Regions from separate parts of the Moorella sp. E306M genome, predicted to be linked through region 3. Evidence: riboswitches for the same ligand, from Rfam matches in the RefSeq annotation. Region 3 holds a riboswitch; each other region holds the start of a gene.

What was found. A riboswitch is a leader RNA that binds a small molecule or an ion and turns the genes downstream of it on or off. The one in region 3 is predicted to bind S-adenosylmethionine.
Region 1: it holds a riboswitch for S-adenosylmethionine, as region 3 does, so the genes downstream of both, FLZ89_RS12860 (homocysteine synthase) here and FLZ89_RS13620 (phosphate ABC transporter ATP-binding protein) in region 3, are expected to answer to the same signal.
Region 2: it holds a riboswitch for S-adenosylmethionine, as region 3 does, so the genes downstream of both, FLZ89_RS09280 (trans-sulfuration enzyme family protein) here and FLZ89_RS13620 (phosphate ABC transporter ATP-binding protein) in region 3, are expected to answer to the same signal.

The regions. Positions count from the first base shown of each region.
Region 1 covers NZ_BJKO01000001.1:2,493,855-2,501,711, forward strand. Annotated here, with positions in the region: gene spoIVA (stage IV sporulation protein A) at 1-1,250, shown strand, start outside; gene FLZ89_RS12855 (FadR/GntR family transcriptional regulator) at 1,468-2,211, shown strand; SAM riboswitch class I at 2,290-2,405, shown strand; gene FLZ89_RS12860 (homocysteine synthase) at 2,490-3,779, shown strand; gene metX (homoserine O-acetyltransferase MetX) at 3,781-4,890, shown strand; gene FLZ89_RS12870 (homoserine dehydrogenase) at 4,964-6,262, shown strand; gene thrC (threonine synthase) at 6,259-7,305, shown strand; gene thrB (homoserine kinase) at 7,381-7,857, shown strand, end outside.
Region 2 covers NZ_BJKO01000001.1:1,777,978-1,785,834, reverse strand. Annotated here, with positions in the region: gene FLZ89_RS09320 (M20 metallopeptidase family protein) at 1-36, opposite strand, end outside; gene thiS (sulfur carrier protein ThiS) at 86-286, opposite strand; gene FLZ89_RS09310 (sulfurtransferase TusA family protein) at 283-531, opposite strand; gene FLZ89_RS09305 (4Fe-4S binding protein) at 518-1,402, opposite strand; gene FLZ89_RS09300 (HesA/MoeB/ThiF family protein) at 1,409-2,218, opposite strand; gene FLZ89_RS09295 (MetQ/NlpA family ABC transporter substrate-binding protein) at 2,451-3,269, opposite strand; gene FLZ89_RS09290 (methionine ABC transporter ATP-binding protein) at 3,454-4,479, shown strand; gene FLZ89_RS09285 (methionine ABC transporter permease) at 4,476-5,138, shown strand; SAM riboswitch class I at 5,249-5,357, shown strand; gene FLZ89_RS09280 (trans-sulfuration enzyme family protein) at 5,418-6,554, shown strand; gene FLZ89_RS09275 (trans-sulfuration enzyme family protein) at 6,656-7,795, shown strand.
Region 3 covers NZ_BJKO01000001.1:2,640,880-2,648,736, forward strand. Annotated here, with positions in the region: gene bioD (dethiobiotin synthase) at 1-675, shown strand, start outside; gene bioA (adenosylmethionine--8-amino-7-oxononanoate transaminase) at 702-2,069, shown strand; SAM riboswitch class I at 2,328-2,431, shown strand; gene FLZ89_RS13620 (phosphate ABC transporter ATP-binding protein) at 2,572-3,327, shown strand; gene FLZ89_RS13625 (ABC transporter permease) at 3,330-4,115, shown strand; gene asrA (anaerobic sulfite reductase subunit AsrA) at 4,570-5,592, shown strand; gene asrB (anaerobic sulfite reductase subunit AsrB) at 5,589-6,389, shown strand; gene asrC (sulfite reductase subunit C) at 6,404-7,387, shown strand; gene FLZ89_RS13645 (SPL family radical SAM protein) at 7,653-7,857, opposite strand, start outside.

The DNA.
Region 1 (7,857 bases), 150 kb from region 3:
CCAATGAAGCGGTGGAGATTACCATCCGTGAAGGGTTAAAGATGCGCGTGCGGGTGGTAGATTGCGTTGGTTATACTGTTCCTGGCGCCCTGGGTTATGAGGAGGGCGGGGGCCCCAGAATGGTCCAGACGCCCTGGTTTGAAGAGCCGGTACCCTTCCAGGAAGCAGCGGAAACAGGAACGCGCAAGGTAATCAACGACCACGCCACCCTTGGCATCGTTGTCACCACCGATGGCAGTATTACCGAGATTCCCCGAGAAGATTACGTCGATGCCGAGGAACGGGTCATCTGGGAACTCAAGGATTTAGGTAAGCCCTTCGTCGTCCTGCTCAATTCCGTCCATCCCCTGGCGGAAGACACAATTACCCTGGCGGGGGAACTGGAGTCCGCTTATGATGTACCGGTCTTACCGGTGGACTGTCTGCATTTAAACGAAGAAGACATCCTGCATATCATGGAAGAGGCCCTCTATGAGTTTCCGGTGGCCGAGGTCAACGTCAACCTGCCCCGCTGGGTGGATGAACTGGCAGGCGAACACTGGTTAAGACAGCAACTGGAAAATGCCGTTCGGGATTCAGTAGGGGAGGTCCGGCGTTTGCGAGATATCAATGGCGCTATTGAGAGGCTTAATGAAAATGAATATGTTTCCCGGGTAGCATTAAAGGATATGGACCTGGGAACCGGTACCGCCCACATTGACCTGGCGACCAGGGAAGGGCTTTTCTACCAAATCCTGCGGGAAGTCAGTGGCCTGGACATCAATGGTGACCAGGATATCTTGCGCTGGATACAGGAACTGGCCGGCATCAAGAAAGAATGGGATAAAATCGCCTATGGTATCCAGGAAGTACGCAACACCGGTTACGGTGTCGTTACGCCTACCGAGGAAGAAATGGAACTGGCCGAACCGGAACTTATCAAGCAAGGTGGTCGCTCCGGCGTAAGGCTCAAAGCCACAGCCCCATCTTACCACTTCATCCGCGCCGATATCACTACCGAGGTAACGCCACTGATAGGTACTGAAAAGCAGTGTGAGGACCTGGTGAAATACATCATGGAGGAGTTTGAAGATAATCCCCAGAAGATCTGGCAGACCAATGTTTTCGGCAAATCCTTGAGCGAACTGGTGCGAGAAGGTATCCAGAGTAAACTCTACCGTATGCCGGAAAGTGCCCAGGTGAAGCTCCAGGAAACAGTAGAACGCATTGTCAACGACGGTGGCGGCGGGCTAATCTGCATTATAATTTAGCCAGGTAGCTAACGGTAACCGGGGCAACGCCCCGGATTTTTTCCGCCGTTACGGTCCTGGCCCGGTAACTGCTCATTGTCAATGATAAGTGGCGGGATCGGGATTAACTATCCAGATATAAGGAGCCGGGTAAGGTGGTTATTTACTGCTTCACCTGGTTATGGTACAATGAATAGAGAGGTAAGACCACTTGTCCCACGGGTAGGAGCGATAAACCTTGCGCGATAGTTCGATTGAAAGGCCTTTCCAGCCCATTAACCGCAATCCCAAAAGCGTCTACCACCGGGTGGTAGATGAAATCAAAAAAAGCATTTTTGAGGGGCGGATGAAACCCGGCGATCGCCTGCCGGCCGAGCGGGAACTGGCGGAAATGCTGGGTGTGAGCCGTACTTCCGTCCGGGAAGCCTTAAAAATGCTGGCTGCCGAGGGCCTGGTAAGCATCCGTCACGGCCAGGGGGCGTTTATCAGCGAGCAGGATCCCGATGAATACTTAAAGCGCTTTGCCAGCCACCTGCCGGTGAACAGGGATACCGTTTTGCATTTATTTGAAGTGCGTAAAGTGTTGGAGCCCCAAGCGGCCCGCTGGGTGGCGGAAAGGGCCAGCCAGGCTGATATCCAGGAACTGGCCGGCATGGTGACCACCACCAGGGAACATTTGGGCCGCCTGCGCAGCGGCCGCCTTTCCCTCCTCGCCGGGCATGACAGCAATTTCCATTACCGGTTGGCCCAGGCCACCGGCAATACCGTCCTGGTGCGCTTGATGCACAGCATGCTCGATCTCCTGGCTGACAGCCGCTCCCGCAGCCTGGCCATTCCCGGGCGCGGTGAACGCTCGGTCGATGAACACTATGAGATAGTAAAGGCTTTGCTTAACCGTGATGGCGAAGGGGCTGCGGCTGCCATGTTGCGGCACTTGGAAGACGTCGAGGAGCAGGTAGCCGCCGCCTGGCGCGAGGGATAAATAAAAATCCTTGACATCAGCTAAAACAGGGTTTATAGTGTATATCAAGCTGGCTTAACTTAATACAGGAACTAAAAACTCTTATCAAGAGTGGTGGAGGGACTGGCCCGATGAAACCCGGCAACCCGCTGTCCCGGTTTTTCGGGGGCGACAGGTGCCAATTCCTGCAGGGCATATGCCCTGAGAGATAAGGGGGGTAAGAAAATTATGCCTCTTCTTATCGGAGAGGCTTTTTTATTCCCCCGCAGCCGGCTAATTAAAAAGAGAGGGGAATATCTATGTCCCAGCAGCAGCAGTACCGTTTTGCCACCCTGGCGGTCCACGCCGGCCAGGAACCAGACCCGGCTACGGGAGCGCGAGCCGTACCCATTTACCAGACCACTTCCTACGTTTTCCGGGATGCCGACCATGCGGCGACCCTCTTTGCCTTAAGCGAACCCGGCAACATTTACACCCGGATCACGAACCCCACTACCGATGTTTTCGAAAAAAGAATGGCCGCCTTGGAAGGTGGTGTGGGGGCTCTGGCTACGGCTTCCGGCCAGGCGGCTATCACCCTGGCCATTGCCAATATTGCCACCGCCGGGCAGGAAATCGTGGCTTCCACCAGCCTTTACGGCGGCACCTTCACCCTCTTTAATTACACCCTGCCAAAATTCGGCATCAAGGTCCGCTTCGTCGACAGTACCGATCCGGAAGATTACCGGAGGGCCATTAACGACAACACCCGTGCCATTTATGTAGAGATTATAGGCAACCCCAAACTGGACGTACCGGACCTGGAAGCCCTGGCGGCCATCGCCCACGCGGCTGGCATACCCCTGATAGTTGACAATACCTTTGCCACGCCGTATTTATGCCAGCCCATTGCCTTCGGTGCCGATATCGTGGTTCATTCAGCCACCAAGTTTATCGGCGGCCACGGCACCTCCATAGGCGGTGTCATTGTCGATGCCGGTAAATTCAACTGGGACAACGGTAAATTTCCCGGCCTGGTGGATCCGGACCCCAGTTATCACGGTCTCAGTTATCTGAAGGCTTTCGGGCCGGCGGCCTATATCGTCAAGGCGCGGGCCCAGCTCCTGCGCGACATGGGACCGGCTTTAAGCCCCTTCAATGCTTTCCTTTTTCTCCAGGGCCTGGAAACCCTGCCCTTACGTATGGAGCGGCACGTCCAGAATGCCTTGCAGATTGCCCGCTGGCTGGCAGAACACCCGGCCGTCGCCTGGGTAAGTTACCCCGGCTTGCCCAACCACCCCTCCTATGAACGGGTGCAAAAGTACCTCCCCCGGGGAGCCGGGGCGATTTTAACCTTTGGGATTAAAGGTGGCAGGGAAGCAGGGAAAAAATTTATCAACAGCCTGGAGCTGTTCTCTCTCCTGGCCAATGTCGGTGACGCCAAGTCCCTGGTCATCCACCCGGCCAGCACTACCCACCAGCAATTAACGCCCGAGGAGCAGCTGGCATCAGGCGTAACTGAGGATCTGGTCCGCCTCTCCATTGGCCTGGAAGATGTCGACGACCTCATTGCCGACCTGGATCAGGCCCTGAGCAGGAGCAGGTTATAGTATGGGCGATGTAGGTATTGTTACCACCCGGTTTTATAACTGGCCGGGAAGCCTGCAGCTGGAAAGCGGGGCCCGTTTGGGCCCCCTTACCATAGCCTATGAAACCTATGGCGAGCTGAATGCTGCCGGGGATAACGCCGTCCTGGTTCTCCATGCCCTTACCGGCAGCGCCCATATTGCCGGCCGCCATTCCCCGGACGACCGGCTGCCCGGCTGGTGGGACCCCCTGGTGGGACCGGGCAGGGCTCTGGATACCGGGCGTTATTTCGTGATCTGTGCCAACGTCCTGGGCAGCTGTTATGGGACTACAGGACCAGCCAGCATAAACCCGGCCAGCGGCAGGCCCTATGGTCTAGATTTTCCAATAATTACTATTCGTGACATGGTTCGGGCCCAGAAAATACTGCTGGATTACCTGGGCGTGAAACACCTGGTAGCGGCCATCGGCGGTTCCATGGGCGGTATGCAGGTCCTGGAATGGGGTTTCCTTTACCCGGAAATGGTAACAGCCATTATCCCCATTGCCACCTGCGGCCGGACGACACCTATGCAGATAGCTTTCAACAATGTCCAGCGAGAAGCTATTTACGCCGATCCTGACTGGAAGGGTGGCGACTATTATGGCACCCCGGGACCCCAGCGGGGACTGGCCCTGGCCCGGCGGATAGGGACCATTACTTATAAGAGCGACCCTTCCTGGACCATGAAATTCGGCCGGACCGTGGTGGACCCGGGAAAATACTACCAGCTTGAGGGCCAGTTTGAAGTGGAAAGCTACCTGGCTTACCAGGGGAGAAAGCTGGTCCAGCGCTTTGACGCCAATGCTTATCTCTACTTGACCAAAGCTATTGATCTCCATGATGTCAGCCGGGGCCGGGGAAATTATACTGAAGTATGGCATAATTTACCTCCATGTCTGGGGATAGGCATATCCAGCGATTTTCTTTTCCCTCCCTACCAGGTGAAAGAGATTGTCAGTCTAATTAATGCCGGCGGCGGTCGCGCCCAGTACATGGAACTCAATTCTCCCTATGGTCATGACGCCTTTCTTATTGAATTTAAACAGCTGGAGGCTATTATTAAACCTTACCTCCGCCAGGTTAAGCTCTGACTCGATTGGATAAAAAGTATTGCCCAACATTGAGGGATAAGGTAAAATTGAAAGGTACAAGGAGAGTGAAGGTGTGTCAGGACCAATAAATATCGGCCTCCTGGGCCTGGGTACCGTGGGCAGCGGCGTGGTCCAGCTCCTGCGGCAGAACGGGGCTGCCATCGCCCAGAAGCTGGGCCGGCCTTTGAAAATCAGCCGCATCCTGGTACGGGACAGGCATCGACCTCGCCAGGTAGAAGTCAGTCCCGACTTGCTTACTACCGAACCGGAAACGATCCTGGCCGACCCGGATATCCATATTATAGTTGAAGTGATGGGCGGCACCGGCGCGGCGCGGGAATACCTCCTCAAGGCAATCAGCCGGGGCAAAAGCGTGGTTACGGCCAACAAGGATCTCCTCGCCCTTCACGGCAAGGAGCTTTTTGATGCCGCTGCGGCCAGCGGCGTTGATCTTCTTTTTGAAGCCAGTGTAGGTGGTGGCATTCCCATTATTCGCCCCTTGAAGGAATGCCTGGCCGGCAACCGTATCCGCCAGGTCATGGGCATCGTCAACGGGACCACCAATTATATCCTCACCAAGATGAGCCGGGAAGGCCGTGATTTTGAAGAAGTCCTTCGGGAAGCCCAAGCCCTGGGTTATGCCGAGGCCGATCCGGCAGCCGATATTGAAGGTGACGATGCCGCCCGCAAAATGGCCATTCTGGCTTCCATTGCCTTTGGTACCCGCATTACTTACCCGGATGTTTACCGGGAAGGCATCAGCCACCTGACTGCCCAGGACATCAGTTACGCCGCCGACCTGGGTTATGCCATTAAGCTCTTAGGAATTGCCCGCGAAGACGAAGAGGGAATCGAAGTACGGGTCCACCCGGCCCTGGTACCTATAAACCATCCCCTGGCGGCAGTGAGCGATGTTTTTAATGCCATTTTCGTGGAAGGCGATGCCGTAGGGGAAACTATGTTTTACGGCCGGGGGGCCGGTTCCATGCCTACGGCCAGCGCTGTGGTGGGCGATATTATAGAAGCAGCCCGCAACCTCCAGTACAAAACCCGGGGCCGCATATCCTGTACCTGCTTTTATGACAAACCCCTGAAACCTATAGGAGCAATCAATACAAAGTATTACTTACGACTGGTTGTTGTCGACCGGCCGGGGGTCCTGGCCAGTATCGCCGGCGTGTTTGGTGACCGAGAAGTCAGTCTGGCCTCGGTCATCCAGGAGCGGATGTTGGGGGAACTGGCCGAGCTAGTACTCATTACCCACCGTGTCCGGGAGCAAAACCTGAAGGATGCTCTTGGTGTCTTAGCCGGTCTGCCAGTTGTTAAAGAAATAGCCTGCGTTTTGCGGGTAGAAGGAGGAGAAAGTAGTTGAGCTGGCCGGGGGTTATTCGCGCTTACCGGGAGTTCCTGCCGGTGACGGAGGCAACTCCCTTGATTACTTTACAGGAGGGGAACACTCCCCTGATAGCCGCCGGTAATCTTTCCCGGGAGCTGGGGATAAAACTCTATTTCAAGTATGAGGGGCTTAACCCCACCGGTTCCTTTAAGGACCGGGGCATGGTCATGGCGGTGGCCAAAGCTATGGAGGCCGGGTCAAAGGCCATTATGTGTGCTTCGACGGGAAATACGTCAGCTTCGGCTGCCGCCTATGCCGCCCGTTGCGGCTTAAAGTGCAGCGTTCTTATACCAGAAGGCAACATCGCCCTGGGGAAACTGGCGCAGGCTCTTTTTTACGGCGCCAGGGTGATTGCCATCCAGGGTAATTTTGACGACGCCCTGAAGCTGGTACGCCGGATTACGGCCAAACATCCTATTACTCTCGTTAATTCCATTAACCCTTTCCGTATTGAAGGGCAAAAAACGGCTGCCTTCGAGGTTTGCGATTGGCTTGGCGAGGCGCCCGATTACCTGGCCATCCCTGTAGGCAACGCCGGCAACATTACTGCTTACTGGAAGGGCTTTAATGAGTATTACCAGTCCGGACGGAGTCATCTTTTGCCGAAAATGATTGGCTTCCAGGCCGAAGGCGCGGCGCCCATTGTGCGGGGCGAAGTGGTGCCCAACCCGGAAACGGTGGCCACGGCCATCCGCATTGGCAACCCGGCCAGCTGGCAGCCGGCCGTACGGGCGGCTAAGGAATCCGGTGGCTTTATCGACTGTGTCAGCGATGAAGAAATCCTGGCGGCCCAGCGCCTGCTGGCTACAGCCGAGGGCATCTTTGCCGAACCGGCTTCGGCCGCTTCCCTGGCCGGGGTAATCAAGTATGTTAAAAAAGGCTATTTTCACCAGGGCGACCGTGTCGTCTGCGTATTGACCGGTCACGGCCTGAAGGATCCCAATATTGCCATTAAACAAGTGGCCGAACCTATATCCCTGCCGCCTGAAGAGGCCAGGATAGTAGAAGTAATATTGTAAGCATGCAGCAATATCAGGGGGCAGAGCACTTTAAAGTTTTGCCCTGGAGATGGAGAAATGAAGGTAGGATAAGTTATGCCACTGGTACGGGTGCCGGCTACAACAGCCAACCTGGGGCCGGGGTTTGATACCCTGGGTATGGCCCTGGACCTTTACGATGAACTGCTAATCGAAGCAGCTCCTGACCTGGAGATTACCGTAACCGGTGAAGGCGAGGCAACCATACCCCGGGGACCGGAAAATATAGCTTACCGGGCGGCCATGGCCGTTTTTGCACGCGTCAGGCGGGTAGCCGTTAATTTAAAAATAGCAATGCATAATAACATCCCCATAGCACGGGGCCTGGGCTCCAGCGCAGCAGCCCTGGTGGGAGGGCTTGTTGGAGCCAATGCCCTTCTCGGTGAACCATTAAGCCGGGATGATCTGGTAAATCTGGCTACGGAACTGGAAGGGCACCCCGATAATGTGGCCCCGGCTATTTTAGGCGGCCTGGTAGTAGCCGCCAGGGAGGGGAATAAGGTCTACTGCCGGCGCCTGGAACCGCCGGCAGGC
Region 2 (7,857 bases), 860 kb from region 3:
TTCAGCTTCTGCCAGGTAGTAATCTCTTTCTACCAACAGGGGGTCACCTTGATTCCGCGATTGATTTGCGCATTTACATTTTTCATTATACTCCCCCGCCCATATTTAAGACAAGTTCTACTTTATCACCTTCTTGCAGGGGATTGCTATACTCCTCTTTTAGTAACAAACGCCCGTTTACCTCAACCGCCACGGCAACGGGGTCAAAATTAAGCTGCTCCACTAATTCCCTTACGTTAATACCTTCCTGGACTTCTTTTTCCTGCCGGTTTAAAATAATCTTCATTGATCCTCTCCCCTTTCAACAATTAATGAATAAATATTGGCGGCGATTTTCTTTACCTGGAGAATTTTATGGCCTTCTGCCTTCAGGCTCCGGGGCACATTACTTAACGGCTCTCCTTCGGTTAATAAAACCTCCAGGATTTCCCCTGGCTGCATCTCCTCCAGGGCCAGCTTGGTTTTAACGAAGGTTATGGGGCAGCAGTCCCCGGTAATATCCAGTCGTTTAGTCGCTTTAATTTCCGCCACCGGCAGCGACCTCCTTCCGGCCGGGGTAAGGGATTAATTCCCGAAACACTTCAGGTCCCAGGCGCCTTACAACATCACCCAGGCGTTCCTGTCCCTTCCTTTTCTCTTCATAAACCGCCAGGATAGAATTAATCAAGGGGACTATATCATCTTCCGGGACCAGGTCAAACATTTTATACCCCAGCTGAGGATTGCGGCCCATTTTTCCACCAACATAAACTACAAATCCTGTAGCCGCCATTACCCAGGCATTGTTCGGGCAGGATGCTATACAGGCACCATCGCCGTTGCATCTTTTCTTATCTATGCTTACCCGATCATTAATTATTTTAATGGCACCACCCGGACAGATGGACTGGCACAATCCGCAAAGGCTGCAGCGCTCGGCCGCCAATTCCGGGTAAACAACACCCCGTAAACCGATATCATTTTCCATGGGTTTGGTACAGGCGTTATAACACCCGGCTACAGCAATTTTTAGTTTTACCGGGACATCGCGGCCAAAAAAGGCCCGGTCCAGTTTGCCGGCAATAGCCCGGGTATCAACTACCCCGTTGGAACAAATTTCCTTGCCCGGGCAAGCGACAATCGATCGTACCCGCGGGCCGCAGGCCCCCGGAAGCAGGTGCAAGGCCTTGATCTCGGCAATCAGCTCCTGGTATTTCTCCAGCCTGACCCCGGGTATCTCCACCCCCTGGCGGGTGGTCAAATGGACCTCCCCCCGGCCATATTTAGCCGCAATCCTGGCGATATTCTCCAGATCCCTTGAGGTTAAATACCCGCCAATGGTCCGCAGGCGCATCAGGAAAAGATCGCGGCCTTGCTGCTTGATAAAGCCGCCTTTTTTGAGTTCATGAAAATCCAGGTTCATGGTGTTTCACCTTTCGCATTTTGTGGCACAGACAAAGGTATACTCTTCCAGTTCACGAATGCGCGGGCTGTCGCCGCAGACAGGGCAATTACTATTGCGTTCGGCCTTAACTTCCCGGAAGCGCATCTCCAGGGCATTGTAAATCAGGAGCCGGCCGGTCAGGGTATCCCCAACCCCAAGTAAAATCTTGATTACCTCCGTGGCCTGGATTGCCCCGATAAGTCCCGGTACTGTACCGATAACCCCTGCTTCCTGGCAACTAGGTACGGCTCCCGGCGGGGGCGGGTCGGGAAAAATACAGCGGTAACACGGCCCCTGTCCGGGTTTGATGGTCATGACTAGCCCGTCCCATTGCAGCACCCCGCCCTCGACCATGGTCTTGCCGGTCATGACACAGGCATCGTTTAGTAAATAACGGGTGGGAAAGTTGTCGACGCCGTCAACAATCACGTCATAGTCACGGATGATGTCTAGAATATTATCTTTACCCAAACGTAAATGGTAAGTATTAATTGTCAGGTTAGGATTTAAGGCCAGCAAGGTCTTGCGGGCCGATTCTACTTTAGGCCGCCCCAGGCGTTCAGTACTGTGAAGGATCTGGCGCTGTAAATTCGATATGTCTACTACGTCACTGTCAACTATACCGATTGTACCTACACCGGCAGCCGCCAGATAGTAAGCTGCCGGGGAACCCAACCCGCCGGCTCCAACGATCAATACTTTGCCTCTTTTAAGCCTTTCCTGACCCCGGCCGCCGACGTTGCGCAAAATAATCTGCCGGCTGTAACGTTCTATTTCTTCGTTGGTTAAGACCATTATTAGCCCCCCCAATCTACACTTAATTTATCGGTTTTCTTTAGATTATATCAGGGAGCATCAGGGTGGTCAAGACGATTTTTATGTTTACATAAATGTTTCCCTGACGGGGAGAGAGCCCCAGTTCCGGAAGGATAAAGAGGCCCCTTTGCCTTTACAGGAAAGGGGCCTTTCTTTTTTGCCGATTTGCTGTAATTCAAATTACCCGCCTCCGGCCTTCCCGTAGGGTGCCTTAAAAAGCCGGGATAACTGCTCCCTGATATTGTTCTTCTAAAAACTTCTTGACTTCGGGCGTATTTAGCGCTTCTGCCAGTTTCTTTAAAGCTGGATTGTCTTTATCCTCGGGACGTACCACCAGGACGTTGGCAAAAGGAGAGCTTTTATCCTCGAGAACGAGGGCATCCTTGACTGGATTCAAGTTAGCCTCCAGGGCATAGTTGCCGTTTATGACCGCGGCGTCGACGTCTGTTAAGGCCCGCGGCAGCATGGCGGCGTCCAACTCCTTGATAGTCAGCCCGGCGGGTTTCTCGACAATGTCATTTTTGGTTGCCAAAATGCCCGCGCCTTCCTTTAACTTAATCACCCCGGCCTTGGCCAGTAACATCAGAGCCCGGCCGCCGTTGGTGGCGTCATTGGGAATGGCAATAGTTCTGGCGTTTGTCAATTCGCCGGCACCCTTAATTTTTTGGGAATAAATCCCCATGGGTTCGATGTGTACTTTGGCAATATAAACTAGTTTATTCCCTGTTTTCTGGTTGTAATCCTCAAGGTATGGTATATGCTGGAAAAAATTGGCGTCGATTTGCTTATCCGCCAGGGCCGGGTTGAGCTGGGCATAATCATTAAAAACTTTAATGTTCAGGGTGATTCCCTCTTGGGCCAACACCGGTTTAATCCTTTCCAGGATTTCGGCATGGGGACGAGCGGTAGCACCGACAGTAATTTCTTTTTTGGCCGCTTCCCCCGGGGATGCTTTCTGTTGCTGGCCGCATCCTGTTAAAACTGCCCCCAGTGTTAATAAAACGAGAGCCAGAACAACAATCTTTTTCAAAGTCTATCAACCCCCTTTGAAATAGCTTATTAAGATAATAGGTTTACTTGATTTTTTTGTCAAGGGATTCGGAGGGAAAATTTTTTCCCGAATTCAATCTTATTGACATTATACCAACCCCTTTGTTACCATCGACAAGAAAGATACGAGTGTTTTATTAATTACCCCCTTCAGGTGTTATATTATGGTTAAAATCGAAAACCTTAGTAAAACTTTTACAACCAAAGATGGCAAACTGATACAGGCCCTGGAAAATATCAACCTGGATATTGCCGAAGGGGAAATCTTTGGCATCATCGGGCGTAGCGGGGCCGGAAAAAGTACCCTGGTCCGCTGTATCAACATGCTGGAAAAGCCAACCTCCGGCCGGGTAATTATTGACGGGCAGGATCTTACTACCTATTCTGAAAGGCAGCTCCGCCGGGCGCGCCAGCAGATAGGCATGATTTTCCAACAATTCAACCTGTTCTCAGCCCGCAACGTCGCCGGTAATGTGGCCTTTCCCCTGGAAATTGCCGGCCAGCCGCGCCGGGTTATCCAGGAGAAAGTCAAACGCTCCCTGGAACTGGTGGGGTTGAGCGATAAGGCCGGGCATTATCCTGCGGAACTGTCGGGCGGTCAAAAGCAGCGGGTAGGAATTGCCCGGGCTTTAGCAAGCGAACCCCGGTTGCTTTTGTGCGACGAACCGACATCAGCCCTGGATCCCCAGACGACTGCCTCCATCCTGAGTTTGCTCCGGGATATCAATAAAAACCTGGGGCTAACAATTATTATAATCACCCATGAAATGCAGGTAATTAAGGAAATATGCGACCGGGTGGCCGTCCTTAACCAGGGCCGTATTGTCGAAGCCGGTTCCGTACTGGATATCTTTACTGCTCCTCGTCATCCTGTTACCAGGGAGTTAATTAAGAGTATCCTCGATACCTCCGTCCCGGAACAGGTGCTGGCAGGGTACAAACCTACCGGAACGAGCCTGCTGGTACGGCTTTCTTTCATTGGTCACTCTGCCGGTGAACCCATCATCTCCCGCATGATTCAAGAGTACAACGTTCAGGCCAACATCCTTTACGGTAAGATTGACCATATTAAAGATACCCCCTTTGGTACCCTGACCCTGGAATTATCAGGTCAGCCTGAGGCCCTGCAGAGGGCCCTCGCTTTCCTCCAGAGCAAACAATTAAGTATTGAGGTGTTAGAAAGACCATGAGTAACTGGCTCGACCAAATAATTCCCATGGTAACCATGGGAACTCTGGAAACCCTTTATATGGTGTTTGTATCGGTATTTATAGCTTATCTCTTTGGCCTCCCCCTGGGCGTTATCTTGCTTATCACCAGTGAAAAGCATATCAAACCCAGTCCCTTAATCAACAGTATCCTGGGCACGGTAATCAATATCGGCCGTTCTTTCCCTTTTATCATTTTATTAATCGCCATAATACCCTTTACCCGGCTGGTCGTTGGTACCTTTATCGGTACAACGGCATCTATCGTCCCCCTGTCTGTCGGCGCTATACCCTTTGTCGCCCGCCTGGTGGAAACTTCCCTGCGGGAAATACCCTGGGGAGTCATTGAGGCGGCCCAATCTATGGGAGCGTCTCCATGGCAAATTATCGTCCGGGTGATGCTTCCGGAAGCCACACCCTCCCTGGTATCCGGTTTTGTTTTAACTACCATTACCTTGATTGGCTATTCCGCCATGGCCGGTGTAGTCGGCGGCGGCGGCCTGGGTACCCTTGCTTATCAGTACGGCTTTCAGCGCTACCAAAATGACGTTATGGTTATTACCGTCGTTTTATTGATCATTATGGTCCAGATCATTCAGGTTGTAGGTGACCGGATTGTCGCCCGTTTAAGCCGGCGTTAACCCCGAAATCGGAAAAAGTTTCTCTAAGCTCCCCTTGACGCTTGAGATATAGAGGATATAATAAATATAACTAAACCGATTGAAAAACTTAAAAAATAAATATGCGGAAACTCTTATCAAGAGCTGGCGGAGGGACTGGCCCAATGAAGCCCGGCAACCGGCCTGTTAGAACCCAGGTACGGTGCCAATTCCTGCAGGATTTCTCCTGGCAGATGAGAGTTGAAAAAAGCTCTTCTTCTGCGAAGGGCTTTTATTTTGTCATGAGGGGAGTTGGATAAAATGCGTCTGGCTACAGAGCTGGTCCAGCTGGGAGTGGGGTATGATAGTAAAACAGGAGCTATCAGTACGCCTATCTACCAGTCTGCTACCTTCCGTCACCCGGCCCTGGGTCAAAGTACCGGTTTTGACTACAGCCGGACGGGCAACCCTACCCGCCAGGTCCTGGAAGAAGGCATAGCCGGGCTGGAGGGAGGCTGCCGCGCCCTGGCCTTTGCCTCCGGCATGGCCGCCATTACCGCCGTTCTCTGCCTTTTCCGGCCCGGCGACCACCTGCTAGTCTCTGAAGATCTGTACGGCGGTACTTACCGGCTGCTCAACCAGGTAGCGGTTCCCTGGGGGCTGGAATTTTCCCTTGTAGACACCACTGATCTGGCTGCCCTGGCTGCTTCTATTAAAAACAATACGAAGGGCATCTTCCTGGAGACCCCTACCAATCCCTTAATGAAAATCACCGACATTGCCGCCGTTGTCGCCCTGGCCCGCCAGCGGGGCCTGCTGACTATTGTGGATAATACTTTTATGACCCCTTACCTGCAGCGACCCCTGGAACTGGGAGCGGACCTGGTGGTCCACAGCGCCACCAAATATTTAGGCGGCCACAATGATGTAGTTATGGGGATAGCGATAACCGCCCGGGAGGACCTCGGCGAAAAGCTGGCCTTTATCCAAAATACCATCGGTGCGATTCCCGGTCCCCAGGATTGCTGGCTGGTAATCCGGGGCTTGAAAACCCTGGCCGTACGCCTGGAGCGGGCTCAGGCCAGCACTTTAGAGCTGGCCCGGTGGCTGTCCGAACACCCCCTGGTGACCAGGGTTTATTATCCGGGTCTACCCGATCATCCCGGTCACGAAATCTGTAAGAAACAGGCCAGCGGGTTTGGGGCCATGCTTTCCTTTGAGGTCAAGCATGCCGAACTGGTCGAGCAGATTTTACACCGCTTAAAAATTATTTCCTTTGCGGAAAGCCTGGGCGGGGTAGAAAGCCTGATCACTTTTCCGGAGCGCCAGACCCATGCCGAAATCCCTAGTGAGATGCGTCTTAAACTGGGCATCAATGATCGTTTATTACGTTTGTCAGTGGGACTGGAAGATTTAAACGATCTCAAGGCCGACCTGGAGCAGGCCCTTGCCTGTTAATCCGCCGGCCAGGACGAAAAGGAAATCCTTTTTACCCTGGGCGGCGGTTGGCAATCAACGCCAGGTAAGCAAGGACTTTAAAGAAGAGGGGTAAACAAAGTATGCAGAGGGGAACGCGACTGGTCCATCACCGCTTATCTATGGATTCTGCCACCGGGGGGGTGAGTATCCCCATCCACCAGAGCGTGGTATTTGCCCAGGAGAGTCTTGAGCAACCGGGCGAATACGAATACACCCGTTCCGGCAATCCTACCCGGCGGGCCCTGGAAGAAGCCATCGCCGATCTCGAAGGAGGTAATTACGGCTTTGCTTTTGCTTCCGGCATGGCGGCCATCACGGCAGCCTTAAGCCTCTTTTCCGCCGGCGACCACCTCCTTGTCTCCCAGGATATCTACGGCGGCACCTACCGTGCCCTGACACGGGTCTTCAAACGCTTTGGCCTGGAAATTACTTTTGTCGATACTACGGACCTGGAGAAGGCAGCTGCCCAGATCCGCCCTTCTACCAAAGGGCTTTACCTCGAAACCCCTTCCAATCCGCTGATGAAAATTACCGATCTGGCCCGGGCCGCCGCCCTGGCCAGGGAGCACGGGCTCATAACCATAGCTGACAACACCTTTATGACGCCTTACCTGCAGCGACCCCTGGAACTGGGAATTGACGTGGTGGTCCACAGCGCTACCAAATACCTGGGCGGGCACAGCGACTGCCTGGCCGGCCTAACAGTCACCAGGGATGCTGGTCTTGCCCGGGAACTGGCTTTGCTCCAGAACACCCTGGGAGCAGTGCTGGCACCCCACGAATGCTGGCTAATCCTGCGCGGTATTAAGACCTTAAAAGTACGCCTGGCCCAGCAGGAGCAAACCGCCACGGCCCTGGCAACATGGCTGGCCGGGCACCCGCAAGTAAAGGCCGTTTATTATCCTGGCCTGGAAGGCCATCCTGGCCGGGAGGTTCATTTCCGGCAGGCCCTTGGCGCCGGAGGTGTATTCTCCTTCCGCCTGTCAACTTCAGAGCTGGCCCGCCAGGTAATCAATAAGGTGCGCCTGCCGATCATCGGCTCCAGCCTGGGCGCAGTAGAGAGCATCATTTCTCTGCCTGCTACCATGTCCCATGGTAGCCTCCCGGAAGAATTTAAAAAGCGCCTGGGGATTACCCCTGACCTGGTACGCCTGTCGGTAGGCCTGGAGGATGCCGCGGATCTTCAGGCCGACCTGGAGCAGGCGTTAAAATCCCCTTGATCTAAAGTATATTAAAATGATAAAATTACTATGACATTAATTCCGTGTATTTTGATTGGAAA
Region 3 (7,857 bases):
GTAACCGCCGGTCTGGCGGGCGTTCTCCGCCGGCATGGTATTGAGGCCGTGGCCATCAAACCGGTGCAAACCGGGGCGCTTGCTAGAAATGGGGAACTAGTTCCTGAAGATGCTTATTTTTACCGGGTGGCAGCCGGCCTTTCCCAGCCCCTTTACCAGTTAAACCTTTATCGCTTTACTCCGGCGTTATCACCTCACCTGGCGGCCAAGCTTTGCGGGGAAAAGATAGAGCCCCCAAAAGTAATAGATTTTTGCCGGCGGGCCCTTCTGCGCCACCAGTTGACTCTCATTGAGGGGGCCGGGGGTCTGTGTGTGCCCCTCTCTGGCCCTGACTTTACCATGGCCGACCTGGCCCGCGAACTTTCCTTGCCCCTAATTGTGGTGGCTAGAATAGGTTTAGGTACCATCAATCACACGGTGCTCACGTTGGCTTACGCCAAAAGCCTCGGACTAGAAATAGCAGGGATAGTTTTTAATGGCTTAAAGCAGCAAGAATTAGGTCCCGCTGAAAGGGACAATCCCGAAGTTGTAGCCCGGATGACCGGCGTGCCGGTGCTGGGTATTTTGCCCCACCTCACTGGGATAAGCGTGGAAGGCGGGGTTGCGGAGGGACTTTTGGCAGCTGTGGAGGAGTCCCTTTCCTGGCGTCAACTGGTTCCCTGGCTTAAACCTTAAACATAAAAGATTTGGAGGTGCTCCTGTTGAGCAGCTACGATCCCTCACTCCTCGAACAATGGGATAAGCAGTATGTCTGGCATCCTTTTACCCCAATGCAGCAATACCTTGGGGAAAAGCCCCTGATCATCATGCGGGGGGAAGGTAGCTACCTGATCGATGTTGAGGGAAACCGCTATTTGGACGGTATATCCTCCCTTTGGGTTACCGTCCACGGCCACTGCCACCCGGAGTTAAACCAGGCCATCAAGGAGCAACTGGATCGTATTGCCCATTCCACCCTTCTGGGACTTGCCAATGTACCTTCCATATTGCTGGCCAGGAAATTGGTGGAAATTACTCCACCGGGGTTAAACAAAGTCTTTTACTCTGACAGCGGGGCCACAGCAGTGGAAATTGCCCTCAAAATGGCCTTTCAATACTGGCAACAAAAAGAGGGTGGGCGCTATCATAAAAAAACCAGGTTCATCTCGCTAGTTAACGCCTACCACGGCGACACTGTCGGCTCAGTAAGTGTAGGGGGCATACCTCTTTTCCACAGTATTTTCAAGCCCTTACTTTTTGAATGCTTGCACGCCCCGGCACCATATTGTTACCGATGCCCGCTGGGCCTGGAAGAAGAAAGCTGTAAAATGGCCTGCCTCAACCAGCTAGAGGGGTTGCTGGAAAAGCACTGTGAGGAGGTTGCTGCCCTCATCATCGAGCCCCTTGTCCAGGGGGCGGCGGGCATGATCACCGCTCCAAACGGTTTCCTTCGCCGGGTACGGGACTTATGTTCAAAATACAACGTCCTGCTTATTGCCGACGAGGTAGCAGTGGGGTTTGGCCGCACGGGCCGTCTCTTCGCCTGCGAACACGAAGACGTCACCCCCGACTTAATGTGTCTGGCCAAGGGAATAACTGGGGGATACCTTCCTCTGGCCGCCACCCTGGCCAGCGACGAGATCTACGAGGCCTTTTTGGGGGCGCCGGAGGAATGCAAGACCTTTTACCACGGGCACACCTACACAGGCAATCCCCTAGCCTGTGCAGCGGCCCTGGCCAGTATTGAACTCTTTGAAAAAACAGGCCTGCTGGCCTCGCTGCAGTCCAAAATAGAGCTATTGCGCCGGGGCCTGCAGAACTTTTTGGATTTACCCCACGTGGGAGATATCCGCCAGCGCGGGATGATGGTAGGCATTGAACTGGTGGTGGATAAAGAGACCAGGGAGCCTTATGCTATGAAGGAGCAGATAGGTCACCGGGTTATTATGGAGGCCCGGCGAAGAGGGCTCGTTATACGCCCACTGGATAATGTAATTGTCCTCATGCCCGTGCTGTCGATGTCTGACGCGGAGCTTAACCGGGTTTTAGAAATCACCTATGAATCTATCGCCACAGTAACGGGCAGGTAAATAGAGGGGTTAGGCCCTTCACGATCTGAGCCTACGGCCGTTTTGCTTTTCCCGCCTTCGGATAAAAAGCTCCCAGCCGGTAATTTAAGTCGCTGCCTATATTCCGCACCCTTGAATAGCTTTGCAGCTTAAGGCGGGCAGGTTAAAGTTTTCTCAGCCCATCCAACGTGAGATGGAGGGATAGCTCCCCCGAAGGTATCTTGACACTGCAACCAGGTAATGGTATTAATTCATTAGCAAAACCGCAAATCGTCCCACGGCTTATCGCGAGAGGTGGAGGGAGGGCCACAAAGAAACCCGGCAACCTCGGCATTTAACCGGAAGGTGCCAGGTGCCTCAGGAAACCTCCTGGAAGATAAATTGACCCTTGTCCAACCTCTTCTTAAATCCGGGAAGGGGTTTTTATTTTACCCCGGAGTGGAAGATCTCCTGAACTGTATTTATAATTGGTGGGGGAGAACTTTTGCCCGGGACGAAGCGGTCCCCAGGGAAGGGAGTATATATGGGGGAAGCAAAATTTGAGCTAAGTGAGGTAACCCTGAAGCGTCCCGGCCGTAATACCGCCGGGGACGTAACGACCGCCATTATCCTGAACAGAATAACTACATCCTTTCTTAAAGGGAAAATCACCGCCGTTCTCGGGCCCTCCGGTTCCGGTAAATCCAGCCTGCTCAAGCTTCTAAACCGGTTGGAGGATCCGGCTGCCGGCCGTATTACCCTTGATGGCCAGGACTTAAAGAGCCTCAATATATTTACCCTGCGCCGGCGGGTGGGAATGGTCTGGCAGCTACCCACCCTCTTTCCCGGCACGGTGCTGGAGAACATCAGCTACGGTCCTCGCCTGCGGGGCATCTCGCTGTCCCGGACCAGGAGCGAGGAATTAATCCAGATGGTAGGCCTGGGAACAGAATTCCTGAACCGCCGGGCCGACAGCCTTTCCATCGGCCAGCAGCAGCGGGTTTCCCTGGCCCGGACCCTGGCCAACGAACCGGAGGTTTTGCTCCTTGATGAGCCGACGTCGGCCCTCGACCCCACAGCGGCGGCCAACATCTTGCACCTGATGGTCGACCTGAAAACTCGCCTGGGACTGACCATCATCTTCGTTACCCACCTCCTGGACCAGGCTCGCCAGGTTGCCGATGAAGTCCTTTTTTTGCATCACGGCGAAGTAGTCGAGGCAGCTCCGGCCCAGCAGTTTTTTACTGCCCCGCAAAACCCCCGCAGCAGGCTTTTCCTGTCCGGGCAGTTGGAGGGATAAGGATGCAGTATATCAATATCGGCTACGGCGATCTCCTCCTAGCCCTGATCCTCGTAGGAATTACCCTGGCCGTTTCCTTGTGGCAGCGCCTGGACCTCCACGGGGATCTATTTATCGGTACCCTCAGGACTTTTGTCCAGCTCACGGCCGTCGGTTACCTTTTGCAGGTGATCTTTAACCTTAACCGCTGGTATCTGGTGATACTGGCCTTAGGTATCATGTTACTGGTGGCTGCCGCCAACGCCTACCGCCGGCAACAGGAGCGCTGGCCCGGCTTATTTTTCATTATGCTCCTGGCCATAGCTCTGGGCGGGATTATAACCCTGGCCATTGTCATCGGTATTGTTTTAAAGGTAAAACCATGGTATCAGCCCCAGTATATTATCCCTATCGCCGGGATGATTGTGGGCAACGCTATGATCGGTGCCGCCCTGGCCATCAACCGTTTAACAAGGGAGATCAATGCCCACCGGGAGGAGATCGAGGCGGCCCTATCCCTGGGGGCGACTGCCTACCTGGCAGTCCTGCCTTACCTGCGTTCGGCCCTGCGAGCGGCCATGTTACCGACCATCAGCACTATGATGACGGTGGGTATTGTCCAGTTGCCAGGAATGATGAGCGGTCAGATCATTGCCGGTGCCAGCCCGGCGGCAGCTGTCAGGTACCAGGTCGTCGTCACTTATATGGTTGCCGCCGCTACGGCCCTGACTACCATTACCGCCACCCTGCTGGCCTACCGCTATTACTTTACGCCCAACCACCAGCTGAAACCGCCGTCCCAGCGCTGACGATTTCCAGTTTGATACCTCATTCGTCAGCAGGGGAGAGGGTACCATCGCCGTCCTTGATATGGACTGCTACCTCACATTTCCCATTTCGGGGAGGTGAGACATGGGGTACAAATTAACGCCTGCGGGGTTGGCGGCCTTGCTGGACGAACTGGTTACCACCCGCATGCACTGACCCTTTGCACCTCCTCGGGTTGGAGTTCTACCGACAACTTCTCTTGCAAGGATCGGAAAAAGTGTGGTCAGCAGTTCCTTGAACAGGCGGTCGTGATCAACGGGCATTGGCGGTTTCTCCTGTTTTTCTTTTCATGATTTTACTTAAGGAGTTCCGGCCGGGCAAGGATTATTTTTACGATTTGTGATATACATCATTTTTATATGGGTACCTTCTGGATTACAATGGGAACAGAACAAAATCAGCTCAAACAGCACCATATTTTCGGGGGAGTGAGACATGGGGTACAAATTAACGCCGGCGGGGTTAGCGGCCCTGCTGGACGAACTGGTTACCAGCAGACGGGTTTTCGGGCCGGTACGTTACGCCGGTAAAGGCCGCCTGGCCGGTACGGATCTAATTACTTATGGCCCGGTAAAGGGCCTGGCCGATGTGGTCTGGGATGCCAGGACAACTTTCTCGCCCAAGGAAGTATTCTTTCCGGTTAAAGAGAGCCTCTTTTATTTCTCCCATGGGGAAATAACCGAGTCCGCCCTGAAAGCCTCAGAAATATTGGAAACTGTGGTTTTTCTCCGCGCCTGCGACCTCAACGCCGTTACCCGTCTGGATAAAATCTTCCTGGAAAACGGGCCCGCAGCGGACAATTATTATGCCCGGCGGCGCCAGCATACCCATTTTGTACTGATGGAATGCCAGGAGAGCTTCCCCGGTTGTTTCTGTGTCTCTATGGGCACGAACAGGGCTACCGGCCACCAGGCGGCCCTGCGCCCGGAAGGCGATTATTACCTACTCCAGGCCCTAGCCGAGCCGTGGCTTTCCCTGGGGGAGCGCTACGGCCAGCCGGCTGATGTAGAACCGGTTTGGGTGCAGAAGAATTCCCTGACCGTTAAAGTGCCGGACCGGGTAGATACCAGCCTTTTTCAACACGAACTTTGGCGGGAATATAGCTCCCGCTGTATCGCCTGCGGCCGTTGCACCCTCTCCTGCCCAACCTGTAGCTGCTTTTCCGTCCAGGATATATTTTATCGGGATAACCCGGAACGGGGGGAACGCCGGCGGGTCTGGGCGAGTTGTCAGATCGACGGCTTTACCGATATGGCTGGCGGCCACAAAGTACGTGAGGACCGGGGCGAACGCATGCGCTTCAAAGTCTTGCATAAAATCGATGACTTTCGCCGCCGGTTTGGGATCAATATGTGCGTCGGCTGCGGCCGCTGTGAAGAAGTCTGCCCGGAATACATCTCTTTCGCTCGCTGTGTCAATACTTTAAGCCAGTTAATGAACGGAGGTGCCGGGGCGTGATTGCCAACCAGATTGCCAATCCTTATCTTCCCGCACCTGCGCAGGTGTTAGCCATCCAGCCCCAGACCGGCGTGGACTATACCATCCGGCTGGCCACGGATATAGAACCGGCCTGGGGGCAGTTCGTGGAGATTTCCTTGCCGGGGGTTGGGGAGGCACCTATATCCGTCAGCGACGCCGGTCCGGGCTATATCGAGCTAACTATCCGCCGGGTGGGCAAGGTAACCACTGCTTTACACCAACTAAAACCGGGAGATACCGTCTACCTCCGCGGGCCCTATGGCAGCGGCTTCCCTAGGGATGAATTTGCCGGGCACCAGTTGGTGGTTGCCGTCGGTGGTACCGGGGTAGCCCCGGTGAAGGGCTTAATCAACTACTATGCGGGCCACCCGGGAGAGCTGGCTGGCCTTAACCTTCTCCTGGGCTTCAAAACGCCGGCCGATATCCTGTTCCGCACGGATATTGAACGCTGGCAAGGCCTTTTTCCCACCATCCTCACGGTTGATCAGGGCCAGGCCGGCTGGTCGGGTAAGGTGGGCCTGGTAACGGAATTCGTTAAGGAAATCCCCCTGAAAAATGATGCCAGGATTATTGTCGTTGGGCCGCCTCTGATGATTAAATTTACCGTGGCCGAATTTATTAAATGCCAGATCAAACCGGAGCAAATCTGGGTCTCCCTGGAGCGGCGGATGCACTGCGGCCTGGGCAAGTGCGGTCACTGCAAGATCAACGACGTATACGTTTGCCTGGAAGGGCCGGTGTTTAACTATAGCCGGGCCCGGGACCTGGTCGACTGAAGGAGGAGGGAGCCATGTATAATACGAACGAATTGATCAAGAACGCCTACCGCATTACCAGCCGCAGGGGTTATACGGCCCTGCGTCTCCGGGTGCCCGGCGGGCACCTGGCGGCCGAATATTTAGGCTTAATCCAGGATATAGCCCGGCGCTACGGCAACGGTACCGTTCATCTGACTACCCGCCAGGGTTTTGAAATCCCCGGCATACCCCTTGACAAAGTACCGGAGGTAAACCAACTGCTGACACCTATGTTGCAACAAGAGGCCGCCCTGGGAGTGGCCATCAAGAATATCCATGCCGGTTACCCGGCGGCGGGCACCCGGAACGTCACGGCCTGCATTGGCAGCAGAGTCTGCCCCTTTGCCAACTTTGACACCACGGCCCTGGCGCAAAAAATCGAAGGTCTCATCTATCCCAACCACTACCACGTCAAGATTGCCATTACCGGTTGCCCCAACGACTGCATCAAGGCCCACCTCCAGGACATCGGCATCATCGGCCAGGTGGAGCCGGAGTATGATCCCGGCCGCTGTATCGCCTGCCAGGCTTGTGTCAAGAACTGCCGCCAGTTTATCGTCGGCGCCCTGGAGCTGGTCAATTACCAGGTGGAACGCGACGGCAAACGCTGCCTGGGCTGCGGCGAGTGTATCCTGCAATGTCCCATGGCGGCCTGGACCAGGGGGCGCCAGTACTACCGGATCGTGGCCCTGGGTCGCACCGGGAAAAAGAGCCCGCGCCTAGCGGCCAACTTCCTGGAATGGATTGATGAAAAGGCCGTCCTGCAGGTAATCGCCAACCTGTACCGTTACATTGAGCGGCACATTGATCGCTCCCTGCCCAAGGAGCACGTTGGCTATATCGTCGACCGCACGGGCTACCAGGTCTTTAGGGATGAACTCCTGGATGGTGTTGATCTGGGTCCGAAAGGCCGGGTGGCCCGGGAATTGCCCTTTTACGGCTACAGCTACGACCGCGACTTGCTGTGGAGCAAATAGTTGGGGTGCCAGTTGTACCATGATATGACTTCAAGACCTACTGGCAACCGTAGAGAGGTGAGGTAATTATTAAATAACGGCATACAGAGCGGCGACGACGGTGGGCAGGTCGTCAGTTTCGTGGAAAATTGCAGGGCGAGGCCCTGGCGGCTCCTGAACTACCCCTGACACCCCCGGCTTCGGATGGAAAACCATCCGGGGCTCCGCAGGTACAGGGGTGATATCCCTGCCGATACCACGTTTTAAAAAGGCGCTGCGGCACCTATCAACAGGATTTGCTATGCTTGATTATCTCTTTTAGCAGCTGCCGATAGGCAGCCGGGTGGCGGCAAGCATGATCAAAAGCGCTCTTAGCCTGGGGCCAGTACCTGGAAATGAGTTCTCTTATACCAGATACGGCTGCAGGGTAAAAATTTAACGGGTCAAAGTCTATTTCCTGCGCGCCGGCCCTGGTGGCCGCTTTTGTTATG